DNA from 2 places in the Chromobacterium sp. ASV23 genome. Region 2 is predicted to be linked to the other one. Evidence: predicted binding sites of a transcription regulator. Region 2 holds the regulator's gene; the other holds the start of a gene.
The links. Region 2 encodes NrdR, which represses ribonucleotide reductase genes. Its sites were predicted from a motif close to AAANACNATATATNGTNTTT; they were not measured.

Region 1: a site for NrdR is predicted at 1,642-1,661, ahead of JHD59_RS14455 (ribonucleoside-diphosphate reductase subunit alpha). Genes of this name have one in related genera too.

What each region holds. Positions count from the first base shown of each region.
Region 1 covers NZ_JAELTR010000035.1:32,257-40,569, reverse strand. Annotated here, with positions in the region: gene JHD59_RS14455 (ribonucleoside-diphosphate reductase subunit alpha) at 1-1,538, opposite strand, end outside; gene JHD59_RS14450 (protease pro-enzyme activation domain-containing protein) at 2,020-3,672, opposite strand; gene JHD59_RS14445 (hypothetical protein) at 4,234-4,584, shown strand; gene JHD59_RS14440 (ATP-binding cassette domain-containing protein) at 5,050-6,972, opposite strand; gene JHD59_RS14435 (hypothetical protein) at 7,106-7,462, shown strand; gene JHD59_RS14430 (protein YgfX) at 7,489-7,929, shown strand; gene folC (bifunctional tetrahydrofolate synthase/dihydrofolate synthase) at 7,926-8,313, shown strand, end outside.
Region 2 covers NZ_JAELTR010000028.1:27,865-36,177, forward strand. Annotated here, with positions in the region: gene JHD59_RS12720 (hypothetical protein) at 162-401, shown strand; gene JHD59_RS12725 (hypothetical protein) at 341-1,420, shown strand; gene glyA (serine hydroxymethyltransferase) at 1,572-2,819, shown strand; gene nrdR (transcriptional regulator NrdR) at 2,936-3,394, shown strand; gene JHD59_RS12740 (GNAT family N-acetyltransferase) at 3,450-4,007, shown strand; gene JHD59_RS12745 (GNAT family N-acetyltransferase) at 3,995-4,528, shown strand; gene ribD (bifunctional diaminohydroxyphosphoribosylaminopyrimidine deaminase/5-amino-6-(5-phosphoribosylamino)uracil reductase RibD) at 4,525-5,628, shown strand; gene JHD59_RS12755 (hypothetical protein) at 5,728-6,378, shown strand; gene JHD59_RS12760 (carboxypeptidase M32) at 6,515-8,002, shown strand; gene JHD59_RS12765 (HDOD domain-containing protein) at 8,048-8,313, opposite strand, start outside.

The DNA of each region.
Region 1 (8,313 bases), on a different contig from region 2:
TAAGCGGTGTAGGCCTTTTCAAAGGCTTGGCCGTACAGGTCGTGCAGGTCCGGGGTTTCCGACGGGGAGAACAGGCTCCACTCGCCGCCTTCCATCACGCGCTTCATGAACAGGTCCGGAATCCAGTTGGCGGTGTTCATGTCGTGGGTGCGGCGGCGGTCGTCGCCGGTGTTCTTGCGCAGCTCGAGGAATTCTTCGATGTCGGCGTGCCAGGTTTCCAGGTAGGCGCAGACGGCGCCCTTGCGCTTGCCGCCCTGGTTCACCGCCACGGCGGTGTCGTTGACCACTTTCAGGAACGGCACCACGCCTTGCGATTTGCCGTTGGTACCCTTGATGTGGCTGCCCATGGCGCGCACCGGGGTCCAGTCGTTGCCCAGGCCGCCGGCGAACTTGGACAGCAGCGCGTTTTCCTTGATGCCTTCGTAGATGCCGTCCAGGTCATCGGCGATGGTGGTCAGGTAGCAGCTGGACAGCTGGCTGCGGCGGGTGCCGGAGTTGAACAGCGTGGGCGTGGACGACATGAAGTCGAAGCTGGACAGCACGTTGTAGAACTCGATGGCGCGGTCTTCGCGGTGCACTTCGTTCAGCGCCAGGCCCATGGCCACGCGCATGTAGAAGGCCTGCGGCATTTCGATGCGGGTGCCGTCCACGTGCAGGAAGTAGCGGTCGTACAGGGTTTGCAGGCCCAGGTAGCCGAATTGCAGGTCGCGCTCGGCGTCCAGCGCGGCGCCCAGCTTTTTCAGGTCGAACTCGGCCAGCTTTTCGTCGAGCAGTTCGGCGGCGATGCCCTTCTTGATGAAGTCGGCGAAGTAGGCCGGGTATTGCGCGCCCATTTCGTCCTGGCTGACGGCTTCGCCCAAGATTTCCAGGCGGATGTTGCCCATCAGCAGGCGGGCGGTGACGTAGTCGTAGGCTGGGTCTTGCTCGATCATGGAGCGGGCGGCCAGGATGGCGGACTTGCCCACTTCTTCTTCCGGCACGCCGTCGTAAATGTTCTTCAGGGTTTCGGCCAGGATGGCGTCCACGTCGATGCCGACCAGGTTCTTGCTGGCGGCTTCGATATTGGCGCGCAGGCGGGCCACATCCAGCGGCAGCTTGCGGCCGTCCTTGCGCAGCACGTTGATCTGCACGCTGGTCAGCGCCTCGCCGCGGGCGGCGCGCTCTTGCGTGCGCTGTTCGCGGTACAGCACGTAGGCGCGGGCCACGTCGTGCTCGCCAAACCGCATCAGGGAGAGTTCAACCTGGTCCTGGATGTCTTCGATATGGATGGCGCCGCCTTCCGGCTTGCGGCGCATCAGGGCGTTGACCACCTGTTCCGTCAATTGCGCCACTTTGTCGCGGATGCTGGCCGACGTGGCGCCCTGCTGGCCCATGACGGCCAGGAAGGCCTTGGTCATGGCGATGGAGATTTTGACGGGTTCGAACGGCACCACCGCGCCATTGCGACGGATGGTCTTGTACAGGCTGAAATCGGCTTGCGGCGCGGCGGCGCGGCCGAGTTCTGCGGCGGTTTGCCCTTCAAAGGTGGTCAGTTGCATGTATCCCTCGATAAAGAGAAGTTTAAGTCCGGCCGCGCTGCTTCTTGGCGGGCAGGTCGGCTTGTGGACAAATCTGTTGAAAAGCTGTGTGCGAGCTGTGGGTAAACACAATATATACCGTCAGCAGCGCTAGGACTGCCCAAATTCTAGTGGTGGGACTGACGTAGTTCAAGTCTTGACTTTGTGCCGAAAGACGGAAAACCGCGCCGTTATTGGCTTTGCGGGCCATCGAAATTTTTCTGCAAAAATTCGGCGTCTGATGAGGGTGTCAGGAAATTGCAGAAAGATGGCGGTTGGCTAGCTGAGGGTGCTACAGATTCGGGCGGCACAAGATGTTGTGTACATGCACTGTTGCATGGCCGCTACGACTTTGGCGTAAAAATTGCGCCCATTCCCCGGATGGCGGCTTGCCGGCCGCGGCGTGCTTCGTCGGGCCCCGGCGCAAAGCAGCCCCGGCAAGCCGGGGCTGCTGCATTGCAGACTATTGTGCCTTAACGGCAAAGCCGTTTTGCTGGATGAAGCTGTACAGATTGCCCACGTTCAGACTGCCCCAGCCGGTGGCATAGTCCCAGCCGGGGCCGGCGCTGTAGCCGCCGTTACTGCTGCCGTCATTGATGTCGTTGTACAGCGAGGGGTTGGCTGAGAGGTATTGGTAGATCGGCTGCGCCGGGAAGGGCAGCTGATTGCCGCTGGCCGACTGGATGCGCGCCCAGAAGCCGGTGAACAGCGGTGCCGCCAGGCTGGTGCCGCCTACCGGCTGGACGCTGCCGTTAACCAGCACATTGGCGCCGGTGTTCGGGTCAGCGTCAAACGACACGTCAGGCACGCCGCGCTGGCTGGGGTTGACAGTCAGTACGCCTGCGCTGGTTTGCCATGTCGGCGCGCTTTCCGTCGTGCTGGGGCCGCCGCCGCCGCCGTTCCAGGTGCTTTCGGACTGATAGCTGGTTTGTCCGCTGGTGCTCAGCGTGGTGCCGCCCACGGCGATCACATATGGGGAAACGGCTGGGTAGCTCTGGCCGACGGCGTTATCGCCGCATTCGGCGGAGCCGGAGTCGCCGGTGGACACCGAAAAGACCTGTCCTTGAGTCGCGGCGGCCTGGAAAATCTGGTCGTCAGCGGCGGTGGAGCCATCGCTTTGCGAATCGTTTTCACATTCGCCCAGCGATACATTCACCACTTTGGCGCTGCCGTCGCTGACCGCTGCGTTCAGCGCAGCCGTGATGTCGGCGTTGGTCATCGAGGACGCCACGTAGAAGTTCAGCTGTTGCACCGCGCCGCCGGCGGCGGCCACGATGTCCTGGCTATCCAGGTTCCATTCCACGGTGCCGTCGGTATCGGTCGACGGGGTGGCGGCGTTGATCACCTTAGTGTTGACGTCGCCGAAGCCGGCGCCTTTGGTGAAGGCTAGCAGGTCGATCAGCGTTTGCGTCAGATCGCCTTCGGCGATGATGCCGACCGTGGTGTGGCCGGCGGGTGGCAGGCCATCGGCGTTGTAGATGGTGGAGAAGTCGGTTGGGTTGTGCGCGACCTGATCCATGCGGTGGAAGCCCTTGCCGGCCGCGCGGCGTGCCAGCGTAGTATGGAACAGGTGCAGGTTTTGCAGGCCTTCCACGGCCAGCACGGTGTCGCCCAGCTGGCTTGGCACCATGGCGGCGGTGGCGTTGGCATACAGCTGGCGGCCTTTGACGTTGTAGCCGTGCAGGGTGGTGTTGAAGGCGGTTTTTACGGTGGCGGCGCTGCCATCGGCGGTAACCAGCAGATGATTGGACGCAACCTTGATGTTGCGGAAGCCGCTGGCTTGCAGGTGCTTGACCACGGCCTCAACCTGGGCCTGGGTGGGTGCGTACTGGCTCATGAACTCAGTTTTGCTCAGGCGGCGCTTGCTGGCGCCGCGCAGAATCGACTGGGTCAGGACGTCCAGTTGAGCCTTGTTGCGCAGCTTCAGACTGACGGCGACGTGGACGGTCTGGCCTGCCGCCAATTCGCCCGCATCGCGGGCTTTGGCGGCAAGGATGCGGGCTTGCTGCTGGCCCTGGGTCTTGGTGGCAACCCAGTTGGTGCCGGCTTGGGCGGTAGTGGCGCCGAGGAAGAGGGCAGCTACTGCCAGTGCTACAGAGCGTGGCTTGGCAAACATTCCATTTCTCCTTGAAATAAATCACGGTGAGCCATGCGGGGTGGCAGGCTCTGGAACGAAGGCTTGTTTGCGTGCTGATGCGCTGCCTCTGGTTCCGCTGGTTCAGCCCCGGTGCAAGGGCGGCCTCCTGATGGGAGGCAATTTCTGGATAGGCCAATGTCATTTAAAAGCGCAAGGCGATTTGAAATTGGCTCGATATCAAACCAGGAGTTATACGCAAAGAAATGTTTGTGTAACGAGAATGCGATCTTGAAATATGCAAGGATGATTCTTGCAAGTTTTATCCGGAACGTGAAATCTAAAACGGTAATTCTCGCGAGTAAATTCTTTCAAATTGCCAAAATCTGTACCGAAATATTGGCGATATCTGTTTCAACATGAGAGGAATGCCGAATGCGCGCTTTTCTCATGCCTGTACTTAATGACATCGGGATTCCAATTGGGTCGAGAGATGTGCTCAGCCGTAAGCAAAGAATTGCAAGCGCCGCTTGCCCGCCTGCGCAAACGCCGTCTTTATGGTATTCTTGCGCGCCTTGCTCAGCCGTGACCCGTCACCCATCAATGAAAGACCCTTGCGATCATTACACTTTCGACCTGATTGGCGGCGTCCAGAAGAAGCCTGGCCGCAAGCCTCTGGGCGAGCGCGCGATGACGGTTGCGGAACGCAAGCGGCGCAGCCGGGAGCTTAGGCGCAACCGGCTGCAGGAGCTGTCGGTGACGGTGGAGCTGAGCCGTGAGGCCCAGAAATCCTTGGACAAGATGATAGAGTGGTGGGGCGTCAGCAAGAAGGAAGCGATCAACCGCGCGCTGCTGATCGCCTGCCAGTCGCAGATGGGCCGCACCGCCAGCCTGTTTGGCTTTGAGCTGCCGCCGGAAGGCAAGGCGGCCGCCCGCAAGAATAAAGACATCTGAGAACGTGTTCACGATCTTTGGGGCTTTGCATCCGCTTCGCGGATAACCGTTTTCCTTGCCGGGTCTGCCCGGCGCGCAGGGAAGGGATATTTGCTTGGCCAAATATCCCTTCCACCCCTAAAGGCCACCCTGCAAGCCTGGCCTGCGGCTTCCCGCCGGGTCTCGCCAGGCCCGAGGCGCGGCTGAACTCGCGATTTGCTAACGTCAAATCGCTCAAACATGCAGCCGCTTAAAACCACGGGCCTGTCACCCGACGGCAGGCTTGAAGGGACGGGGCGCATTGAAAACGTGTTCTCCACAAGCTAGGCCCCAAAAACAAAGATCGTGAACAGGCGCTAAGGCGAAAACCACTTCACTACCGAGCCTGCTTGGAGCCTGGCCAGAGAAAATTGACGCATCAATCGAATAAAAAAACGCCCTGACGGCATGAGCCGGCAGGGCGTTTCTGTTTGGCGGCGGACCGGCCTAGCGGACGCGTTGCTGAGCGGCTTCCAGCTCTTCCCAGCGTGCCAGCTTTTCCAGCAGCAGTTCGTCGATTTCCTCGATACGTTGCTGCCAGGCCACGGCTTCCTTCGGCGTATCGCGGTAGCAGCTGGGGTCCAGCAGCCGCTGGTTCAGATCGGCCTGTTCCGCCTCCAGCGCGCTGATCTGGTCCGGCAGGGCTGCCAGCTCGCGGGTTTCGTTGTAGGACAGCTTGCTGCGCGCGGCTTTGGGCTTGTCCTGGCGCGCTGTCGCCGCGGCCGGGGGGGGCTCCTTGGCTTTTTCGGTCGGCGCCAGTTCCGCCATGCGCCGCCTGGCGTCCAGCCAGTCCTGATAGCCGCCCGGATATTCTTCCAGCCGGCCGTCTCCTTCGAAAGCGATGACCTGGGTCACCACATTGTCGAGGAAGGCCCGGTCGTGGCTGACCAGGAACACAGTGCCGGAATACTGGGCGATCACATCCTCCAGCAACTCCAGCGTGTCGATGTCCAGATCGTTGGTCGGCTCGTCCAGCACCAGCACATTGGCCGGGCGGGTGAACAGCCGGGCCAGCAGCAAGCGGTTGCGTTCGCCGCCGGACAAGGACTTCACCGGGCTGCGCGCGCGCTGCGGCGAGAACAGGAAGTCTTCCAGATAGCTCATCACGTGCTTCTTCACGCCGCCGATTTCGACGAAGTCGTTGCCCTGGCTGATGATGTCGGCCACGCTGGTTTCCTCGTCCAGCTGCTCGCGGAACTGGTCGAAGTAGGCGATTTCCAGCTTGGTGCCTTGCTTCACCGTGCCGGCGTCCGGCTGCAGCTCGCCCAGGATCAGCTTCAGCAGGGTGGTTTTGCCGGCGCCGTTCGGCCCGATCAGGCCGATCTTGTCGCCGCGCAGGATGCGGGTGGTGAAGTCGCGGATCAGCGTGCGGCCTTCAAAGCCCTTGCTGACGTGCTCCAGTTCCGCCACCAGCTTGCCGGAGCGCTCGCCGGCGTCCAGCTGGAAGTTCACCTGGCCGACGCGTTCGCGGCGCGAGTTGCGCTCGCGGCGAATGGCTTCCAGCCGGCGCACCCGGCCTTCGTTGCGGGTGCGGCGCGCCTCGATGCCTTTGCGTATCCACACTTCTTCCTGAGCGTGGAATTTGTCGAAAATGCGGTTTTGCTCTTCTTCTATGGCCAGCTCTTCCGCCTTGCGCGTCTGGTAGGCGGAGAAGCTGCCCGGATAGCTGCGCAGGATGCCGCGGTCCAGCTCCACGATGCGGCTGGCGACATTGTCCAGGAAGCGGCGGTCGTGGGTGATCAGCAGCACGCTGCCGGGGAAGTTCTTGATCAGGCCTTCCAGCCATTCGATGGCGGAGACGTCCAGGTGGTTGGTCGGCTCGTCCAGCAGCAGCACGTCGGGTTTGGAGGCCAGCGCGCGGGCCAGGGCCACGCGCTTTTTCCAGCCGCCGGACAGCTCGCCGATGCGGACGTCCGCGTTCAACCCCAGGTGGCTCAGCGTGGACGAGATCAGCGCGTCGAACTGCCAGCCGCCGCGCGCCTCCAGTTCGTGCTGGATGGTTTCCATCCGGGCCAGCGCTTCTTCGTGGCCGGCATTGGCTTGCGTCAGGTGCTGGGTGACCTGGTGGTATTCAGTCAGCAGCGCTTTCAGGTCGCCCAGGCCTTCGGCCACGGCCTCGAACACGCTGTGCTCGGGGTTGAATTCCGGTTCTTGCGGCACGTAGGCCACCTTGACGTCGCCCTTGATGTTGACGCGGCCATCGTCCAGCGCCACCGCGCCGGCGATGCCCTTGAGCAGGGAGGATTTGCCCGCGCCGTTGCGGCCGATCAGGCCGACCGCCTCGCCCGGCTCCAGAGCGAAGTCTACGTTGTCCAGCAGCGCGTGGTGTCCGAAAGCCAGACAGGCTTTCTCGACGGTAATCAGGGCCATATTCTGTGTGTCTTGCGGAATGAGGAAAATAACGGAGAGTTTACCACGTAGCCCCTATTGGCGGATGGGTCGCCTAGCCGCGGCCGGACTGATACAATGCGCGCCGAATCATCATTGCCAGAAAGGCCGCATCATGTATTTCGTCGACCGCGCCGTTGCCGTCATCAAACCGAAGCAACCGTTTCTGGATTGGCTGAACCAGCTGCCGGATACCGATATGGTGGATCTGTCGCTGGACAGCCTGCGCAGCGACTGCACCGCCGTGCTGCTGCCGGAGTTCATCGAGCCGGAGGAAGGCGTCGCCCACATCGACGAGATCTGCGAGCAGCTGTTCAAGGTGGAGCTGGCGTCCTGGGACGAGGACGAAAGCCACTGGCCGCAGGATCTGTCGCTGAAGGCGTTTTGGGAATGGTTCGATGTCGAGATCCATTCCATGGTGCTGGACAGCGTCGACGCCGACATCACCAACAGCCCGGCCAGCGAGCTGTAATTTCGATGCGCCGGGACCGGCCGTTGTTGCAGCCATTCGCTGTGGCGCTGCGGCCGTCCCGGTTGTGGCTGAGCCTGGTGCTGGGCGCCTTGGCCGGCTACGTCTTGCTGCTGGCTTTGTATCTGCCGGCGCGTTATCTGTTCAGCGTGCCGCTCGCGGCCTGGCTGGCCTGGCGCGCGGCGCGCGCCAACGGCTGGTGGCGGGGCGACGCGCCGCAGCGGCTGGAAATCGACCCGCGCGGCCGGCTGTTTCTGTGCCAGCGCGGCTTGCGGCAAGAGGCGGAGGTGTTGGACGACTGCTTCGTCACGCCGGTCCTGACGGTATTGAACCTCAAGGTGGCCGGCAAGCGCCGCAGCGTGATGCTGTGGCCCGATGCGGCCGACGCCGAATCCCGCCGCCTGCTCAGAGTGTATTTGCTGTGGTTTGAGCCGCCGCAGCCTAGCGATCAAACGGAATCCACGCCATGACCACAAAAAAGACCCTGGACGACTGGCTGCGTTGGCAGGAAAGCCTGCACCTCAGCGCGATAGACATGGGCCTGGACCGCGTTTCGCGCGTCCGCGACGCGATGAACCTGAAGCCCGCCTGTCCGGTGATCATGGTGGCCGGCACCAATGGCAAAGGCTCCACCTGCGCCATGCTGTCCAGCATTTTCCATGCGGCGGGTTTCAAGGTGGGCGCCTATACCTCGCCGCATATCCTGCATTACAACGAGCGCATCGCCATCGACCTCAAGCCGGCCAGCGACGCGCGCATCATCGCCAGCTTCGAGGCGATAGACGCCGCCCGCGGCGACACCACGCTGACGTATTTCGAATTCGGCACCCTGGCCGCGGTGCATAGCTTCGTCG
Region 2 (8,313 bases):
GAGTTTTGCCAAGAGTTGGCGGTGGGGCGGGCAAAAAAAATGCGCGGTGCCTTACGGCCCGCGCCAAGTCTACAAAGGAGAAATAGAGGAGAAACTATCAAGAAGCAATTGCTGCATCTCAACGAGAACGGATTATCCGGATAGCGCTACCAGGTGTCAACATGTGCGTTTCCGAAAATGTCGAGAAATATAACTTTTTGTCGCGCCTAAATACATTTATTGTTTGTGGGCGCAATTCTGGCAAGGGTTTACGTTTTTGTCATGTTGCGATCGTGGCCGAGCAAGCCCGTGGCGGCTGTGCCACAATACGGTTTTTTCGACTGTTGCAGGATGCCCGCCCATGGACGCTGTCCGTCACCTTCTTCCCGATCCGCGTCAATATCACCCGCAAGTTTCTCTGACCAACCGACTGATCCATCATGCCCAGTCCGTGCTGGGCGCGCCGGACGCCGGCGAGCGCGATATGTGGCGCCAGGCCCTGGTGGGCGCAATCGACGAGATGTTGCAGCGTGGCGAGGTATTGTCGATCTCCGTGGCCTTGGCCATGGTGCCGACGCAGGCCTGCTATCAGATCGTCTGGGACGCTTTGCGCCAGGCCGTAGAAGAGACCGGCGACGCGCGCGCGCTGGTATTCGCCTTGCCGCTGGTGTTGGTGGCCGGCAGCCGCGAGCAGGTCGAGCTGCCCGGAGCCATTGCCGATGTCGAAGGCTTGAACGCGCTGCTGCGCCAGCATGGCGTGTTCGCCGCGGACGGCGACGCGGCCTTGTCCGGCGTGTTGCTGCATCCGGACAGCCTGGTGGGCCTGGATGCGCTGACCTTATATAGGATGGCCCGGCAAGGCGAGGCTGCCCGCGACAGCTTGCCGGCGCAGGCGGCGCCGGTCACCGTGAAGGAGGAAGGCGTATTCCTGCGCTACCTGATAGGCGTGGCCGTGCAGCGCGAAGGCGAGGCGTGTCCGGTCAGGCTAGGCGGTTCGGTCGGCGCCTGGGGCATGCCGCTGATGAAGTTCCTGGGCGAACAGCTGAAGACCGATGGCGTGACGCTGTTCCCGATTGCCCGGCCGCCGCTGCCGGCGATGCAGGCGCTGGTGGCCGGCAACCATGCACGCTTCGAGGTGGCGCTGCAAGTGTTCGCCAGCAGCCAGATCCGCCGCTTGCGCGAACTGGACAAGGAGCCGGTGGCCATCGTTTCCGCGCATGCAAACGGCGAGCTGCACTTCACCGTTTCCGCCAAGGGAGACGAGCGCAACTGGGAAGGCTTCGTCTGGCCGCTGGCTTCGCTGGACAACCTCAAGCTGATCGAAGAAAACTTCCGCGAGCTGATGAACGAGTGCCGCGTGCGAGAAGTGCATGTGCTGCCAGAGCTGCAACCGGAAAGCCGCGACGGCGTGCCGCTGTTTTTCACAGCGGACGATTTGTAAGTTACCAGGAGTAAGGGGCCCCGCATCGTGCGGGGCCTTCTGCTTGGCGGGTCTGGTCGGGGCCCGGGCGCTTGCTTCACGTTAAGGTTTCAGTTTGGGCATTTCGTGTAGAATGGCCCGATCGTTAACCTATTGATGGAAGAGCCAGACGATGTTTGCTGCCGACCAGACGATTGCCAAATTCGACCCCGAACTCGCCGCCGCGATTGCCGCCGAGTGCCAGCGCCAGGAAGATCACATCGAGCTGATCGCCTCGGAGAACTACACCAGCCCGGCAGTGATGGAAGCCCAGGGCTCCCAACTGACCAATAAGTATGCCGAAGGCTACCCGGGCAAGCGCTTCTATGGCGGTTGCGAGCATGTGGACATCGTCGAGCAGCTGGCCATCGACCGCGTCAAGCAACTGTTCGGCGCGGAATACGCCAACGTGCAGCCGCACTCCGGCTCGCAAGCCAACCAGGCAGTGTACTTCTCCATCCTGAAGCCGGGCGACACCGTGATGGGCATGAACCTGGGCCATGGCGGCCACCTGACCCACGGCTCTCCGGCCAACCTGTCCGGCAAGATGTTCAACATCGTCGCCTACGGCCTGAACGACAAGGAAGAAATCGACTACGACGACATGGAGCGCGTGGCGATGGAAACCAAGCCGAAGCTGATCATCGGCGGCGCATCCGCTTATGCCTTGCGTTTCGACTTCGAGCGCATGGGTCAGATCGCCAAGAAAGTCGGCGCTTACTTCATGGTCGACATGGCGCACTACGCCGGTCTGATCGCCGCCGGCCTGTATCCGAACCCGGTGCCGCATGCCGATTTCGTGACCTCGACCACCCACAAGACCCTGCGCGGCCCGCGCGGCGGCATCATTCTGGCCAAGGCCGAGTTCGAGAAGAGCATCAACAGCAATGTGTTCCCGACCCTGCAAGGCGGCCCGCTGGAGCATGTGATCGCCGCCAAGGCCGTGGCCTTCAAGGAAGCGCTGCAGCCCGAGTTCAAGATCTATCAGGAACAGGTGCTGAAGAACGCCTCCATCATGGCCAAAACCCTGGCCGAGCGCGGCGTGCGCATCGTCTCCGGCCGCACCGAGAGCCATGTGTTCCTGGTGGATCTGCGCGCCAAGGGCCTGACCGGCAAAGCGGCCGACGCGCTGCTGGGCCGCGCCCACATCACCGTCAACAAGAACGCCATCCCGAACGACCCGGAAACCCCGTTCGTGACGTCCGGCATCCGCATCGGCTCCCCGGCCATCACCACGCGCGGCTTCAAGGAAGCCGAGGCCATCGCCGTAGCCAATATGGTGGCCGACGTGCTGGACAATCCGAACGACGACGCGCTGATCGCTCGCGTGGCCGAGCAAGCCACCGCGCTGTGCCATCGCTTCCCGGTTTACGCCAAGTAAATCCGTTTCGCGCTGTGAAGAAGCCGCCCCTAGCCGGGCGGTTTTTTTATGGCCGCGATGTATTGGCGAGGCTTTGCTGATAACATCTATTTATTGCAACTCTCAGGATTCTTGTCATGAAATGCGCGTTTTGTGGCAACCCGGACACTCAGGTGATCGATTCCCGCGTCAGCGAGGATGGCAGCAGCATCCGCCGTCGCCGCCGCTGCCCCGTCTGCGACAAGCGCTTCACGACTTTCGAAACCGCCGATGTGCGCATGCCGCAGGTGGTGAAGACAGCAGGCCACCGTTCCGAGTTCGACATCGAGAAAGTGCGCACCAGTTTCCTGCGCGCGCTGCACAAGCGGCCGGTGTCCACCACGCTGGTGGACGAGGCGATAGACCGCATTTGCCATAAGCTGCTGCAATTGGGCGAGCGCGAGGTCAGCAGCCGGCAGATCGGCGAGATGGTGATGGCGGAGCTGGCGCGGCTGGATAAAGTGGCCTATGTCCGCTTCGCCTCGGTTTACCGCAGTTTCCAGGATATTTCCGAATTTACCGATGCGATCAAGGAAATTCAAAAGTCATCGCATTGACAGTTTGGGAGAGGGCTGATTAGTCTGGATATTTCTTTGTCATTTTAAAGATGCCATGACTACCCTCGCCCAGACACACCTTGCCCTGTTGCCGCCCGGCGTTGACCACGCCGAGCGGCTGTTCGCATTGATAGACGAGAGCCGCCAGACGCTGCGGGCCTGGCTGCCATGGGTGGATGCCACCCGCAGCGTGGAAGACAGCCGGCAGTTTCTAGCCGGCATCGCCGATGGCCAGCGCAACGGCGGGGCCTGTGCCACCTGGTTGATCGAATCGGACGGCGAGTTGGCCGGCTGCATCGATATCCATGGCGTCAGCGCGCTGCATCGTTCCGGCTACCTGGGCTACTGGCTGGCCGACCGTTTTGTCGGCCGCGGCCTGATGCGCGGCGCGGTGGCGCAGGCGCTGGATATCGGATTCGGCGAACGAGGCCTGAACCGCATCGCCATCGTGGCGGGCGTGGAGAACGCGCGCAGCCGGGCGGTGGCCGAGCGTCTGGGGTTCAGCCTGGAAGGCGTGCAGCGCGACGGCCTGTATTTGCACGGTCGCTACCATGATGCCTGCCAGTACAGCCTGCTGGACAGGGAGTGGAAAGGATTGCGATGCCCACGGTGACCATCCGGCCCGCCGATCCCGCTGCCGATGCGGCGGCGCTGTATGCCTTGATTGAAAGCTATCGCGCCACGCTGAGCCAATGGATGGCCGGCATCGTCAAGCCGCAGTCGGCGGCGGATACCGCGGTTTTTCTGCGGCAGCAGGTTCAGGGCAATGCGGAAGGGCGCAGCGCCCACCGGTTGATCGAAGTGGACGGCGAGATCGCCGGCATCTGTTCATTGCACGGCATCAGCCAAGTGCATCGCTATGCGCGCATCGGTTATTGGCTGGCGGATTGTCATGTCGGCAAGGGCGTGATGCAGCAGGCGCTGCGGCAGCTATTGCGCCATGGTTTCGACGAGCTGGGCCTGCATCGAGTGGAATTGGGTTGCGCGCCGGGAAATGTCCGCAGCTGCAAGGTGGCGGAAAGCCTGGGCTTCCGGCTGGAAGGCGAGCTGCGCGACGCGCAGTATCTAAACGGCCGCTACTGGAATATGCGTTGTTACGGCCTATTGGCCGATGAATGGAAGAATCAAGCATGATGGATTACAGCGCCGACGATCACCTGTATATGCAGCGCGCGCTGCGGCTGGCCGAAGGCGCGACCCGCCGCGCCGCGCCCAATCCCGGCGTCGGCTGCGTGCTGGTGCGCGAAGGCAAGGTGATAGGCGAGGGCGCGACGCTGGCGGTGGGTTCCGATCACGCGGAAATCCAGGCCATCAAGGATTGCCTGGCGCGCGGCGATAGCCCGCGCGGCGCTACCGCCTACGTGACCTTGGAGCCGTGCAGCCACCATGGCCGCACCCCGCCGTGCGCGGAGAGGCTGATCGCCGAGGGCATCGACCGCGTCGTGGCGGCGATGGTCGATCCGTATCATGAGGTGGCAGGCCGCGGCATCGCCATGCTGCAGGCCGCCGGCATTTCCGCGGCGGCGGGCCTGATGGAGGCAGAGGCGCGCCGCGTGCACCGCGGCTTTCTGTCGCGCGTCGAGCGCGGCCGGCCGTGGGTGATGCTGAAGGCCGCGGCCACGCTGGATGGCAAGACCGCGCTGCTGAATGGCAGCAGCAAGTGGATCACCGGGCCGCAAGCCCGGCTAGACGTGCAGCGTTTGCGCGCCGCGCATTGCGCCATCCTCACCGGCAGCGGCACGGTGCTGGCGGACGACCCGCAGTTGACGGTGCGTGAGGTGCCGGTGGCGGTTCAGCCGTGGCGGGTGGTTTTGGACGGCGATCTGCGCACCGATCCTTCCAGCCGCATCTATCCTGGCGGGCGAAGCGTGCTGGCCACCTGCGTCGATGACGAGGCGCAGTTGGCGGCATTCCGCGCGCAGGGCGTCGAGCCGCTGATTCTGGGTCGGCGCGGGGGCAAGGCCGATCTGGCCGCGTTGCTGAGCCGCCTGGGCGAACGCGGCATCAATGAGCTGATGGTTGAGGCCGGCGCCGGCCTCAACGGCGCGCTGCTGCGCGCCGGGCTGGTTGACGAGATTGTGCTGTATCTGGCGCCGGCGCTGGCCGGCGACGCTGCGTGCGGCCTGTTCTCCTGGCCGGCGCTGGAGGATCTGGCCGACAAGACGCGTCTGGAAATCGTTGACGTGGCCAAGGTTGGCGGCGATTTGCGGCTGAACTTGCGGCCGCAAGCTTAAGCGGTTGGGTCTGGCAGTCATCATTTTGTTGCGCCAAGCGTTGTATGCTCAAACAGTGGGAATATGGGAGTGTGCGAGCATGGCGGGCAAGGAGCGGAGATGGCGGCACTGAAGGACGCATTGACGGCCTATCTGCATTTGATTGAACGGCTGGGCGCCACGCCGGATGTGGTGGCGGCGCGGCGCGAGCTGTTGCAGAAGCTGCTGGACGGCCTGGCCGGCAAGCGGCGGGATGTCGACAGCTATCATGCCGGGGTGGACGTGTTTCTGGCCGGCTGTCCCTTGCAGGAGAAATTGCTGGCGGTGACCTGCGCCCGCGAGTTTTTCTACTTCTGGCTGGATGACATGAAGAAGGTGATGGAGATCACCTCCGGCGCCGGCTTCACTGTGCGCAACCTCGACATGCCGTTGCAGGGATCGCTGGATGCGCTGCTGCAGTTGATGCGGCGGACAGGTTTCCAGCGCTATCCGCCCTCGCTGGGCCTTTACCTTGGCAAGCTATTCGAAGACGGCATGGCGGAAGACGAGATCCGCCGTCGCGAAACGCTGCTGCAGGCCTTGTTGTTTCTGCTTGATCCCCACCCTTTTCATGCGAGCAGCTACCGCATGGCTGTGGATGCCTTGCTGCTGCATTTGGATTCGCAACAAGACGGCGAATACCTGCGCCAACTGGTGCGAGAGTACTTCCCGCATTGGCAGTCCTTTCCGTTTGCCTCGCAACGCTTGGGCGCATCTGGTAAGAGTGCGTGAGTAAAACTCATCCTAAACAGGTTTTTCTGAGCACAAATTCCCTTGTTTCTTATTGTTTTTCAGCATGATTTTCCGCGCTTGACCATTAAATAGTGTCATGTGAGTATGGGGTGAAATCCATACAAAGGAGGATGCCATGCTGAATCAAAAGGCCTATCAAAGCCTCAGCCACACTTTTCAAAGACTGCATCGTTTTGGCCATCTCGGCGCCATCGCTGGCTGGGATCAGGCCGCCATGATGCCGCCCAAGGGCAATGAAGCGCGCGCGGCTGCCCAGGCCGAGCTGCAGGTGCTGATGCACCAGCTGATCACCGAGCCGCAATTGCAGGAGCAGCTGCAGGCCGCGGAGCAAGAAGACCTGGACCCGGCGCAACGCGCCAATCTGCGCGAAATGCGCCGCGAATGGCAGCAAGCCAATCTGCTTCCGGCCGAACTGGTAGAGGCCAAATCCTTGGCGGCCGCGCGCTGTGAACACGCCTGGCGCAGCCAGCGCAAGGATAATGATTGGCAGGGTTTCCTGGTCAATTTCCGCGAAGTGTTGCGGCTGGCGCGCGAAGAGGCGGCGCTGCTGGCGCAGATCAACGGCGTAAGCCGCTACGATGCCCTGCTGGACAAGTACGAGCCGGGCATGAAGAGCGCCGATATCGCGCGCATCTTCGATGACGTCAAATCCTGGCTGCCGGGCCTGATCGAGGCCGTACGCGCCAAACAGGCCGGCGAGGCCGTGATTCAGCCGACGGGTCCGTTCCCGGTGGCCTTGCAGCGCGATCTGGGTCTGGAGGTGATGCAGCTCTTGGGCTTCGATTTCGACGCCGGCAGACTGGACGTCAGCAACCATCCGTTCTGCGGCGGCGTGCCGGAGGATGTGCGCATCACCACGCGCTACCGTGAAGACGATTTTGTGCAAAGCCTGATGGGCATCATCCATGAGACCGGCCATGCCCGCTATGAGCAGGGACTGCCGCGGCAATGGGTGGAGCAGCCAGTGGGCCGCGCCCGCTCCATGGGCATTCACGAGAGCCAGAGCCTATCGTTCGAGATGCAATTGGGCCGCAGCCGCGGCTTCCTGGAGTTGATCGCGCCGCTGATCCGCCGCCGTTTTGGCGACCAGCCGGCGTTCGAAGCCGACAACCTGGCGCGGCTCTATACCCGCGTCGAGCCTGGTTACATCCGCGTTGACGCCGACGAGTTGTGCTACCCGGCGCATGTGATTCTGCGTTTCGAGATCGAGCGCGCGTTGATCAATGGCGAGATCGAGGCCGAGGATGTGCCAGCGCTGTGGGACGAGAAGATGATGGCCTATCTGGGCATCGATACCCGCGGCAACTACCGCGACGGCTGCCTGCAGGACATCCATTGGACCGATACCTTCGGCTACTTTCCCAGCTACACGCTGGGCGCGATGTACGCGGCGCAGTATTTCGCCGTCTTGCGCCGGCAGGAGCCGAATCTGGATGGCCGCGTCGCGGCAGGCGATCTGTCGCCGGTATTCGACTGGCTGCAGGCCCACATCTGGAGCCAAGGCAGTTTGTGGACGACGGACGAGCTGGTGCGGCGGGCGACGGGCGAGGCGCTGAATCCGGCCCATTATCGCGCGCATCTGGAGGCGCGCTACCTGGCTTAAGCGCGGCTGCAAAATCTTGCACTGCGCTGCCGGTTTTATGTCGTATCAGTTGCCGGCCATCTGCTGGTGCAGATGGTCGCACCAGTCCTCAAACTCCACCAGGTCCAATCCCAGGTAGGCCAGCACGGCGGCGCGGCGCTGCGGCCAGCCTGGGTCTTCATGACCGGGCAGCGAGGTCCGCCAGGCGTGCTGCGCCGCGCGCGTCACCGCCACCATCATCCGGCCTTCATGGTCCAGCAGGGCGTCTGGTCCGGTGTCCAATATCTGCGGGTCGTACTGCAGCAGGATGGCGCGGGCAAAGTTTTCCGGCA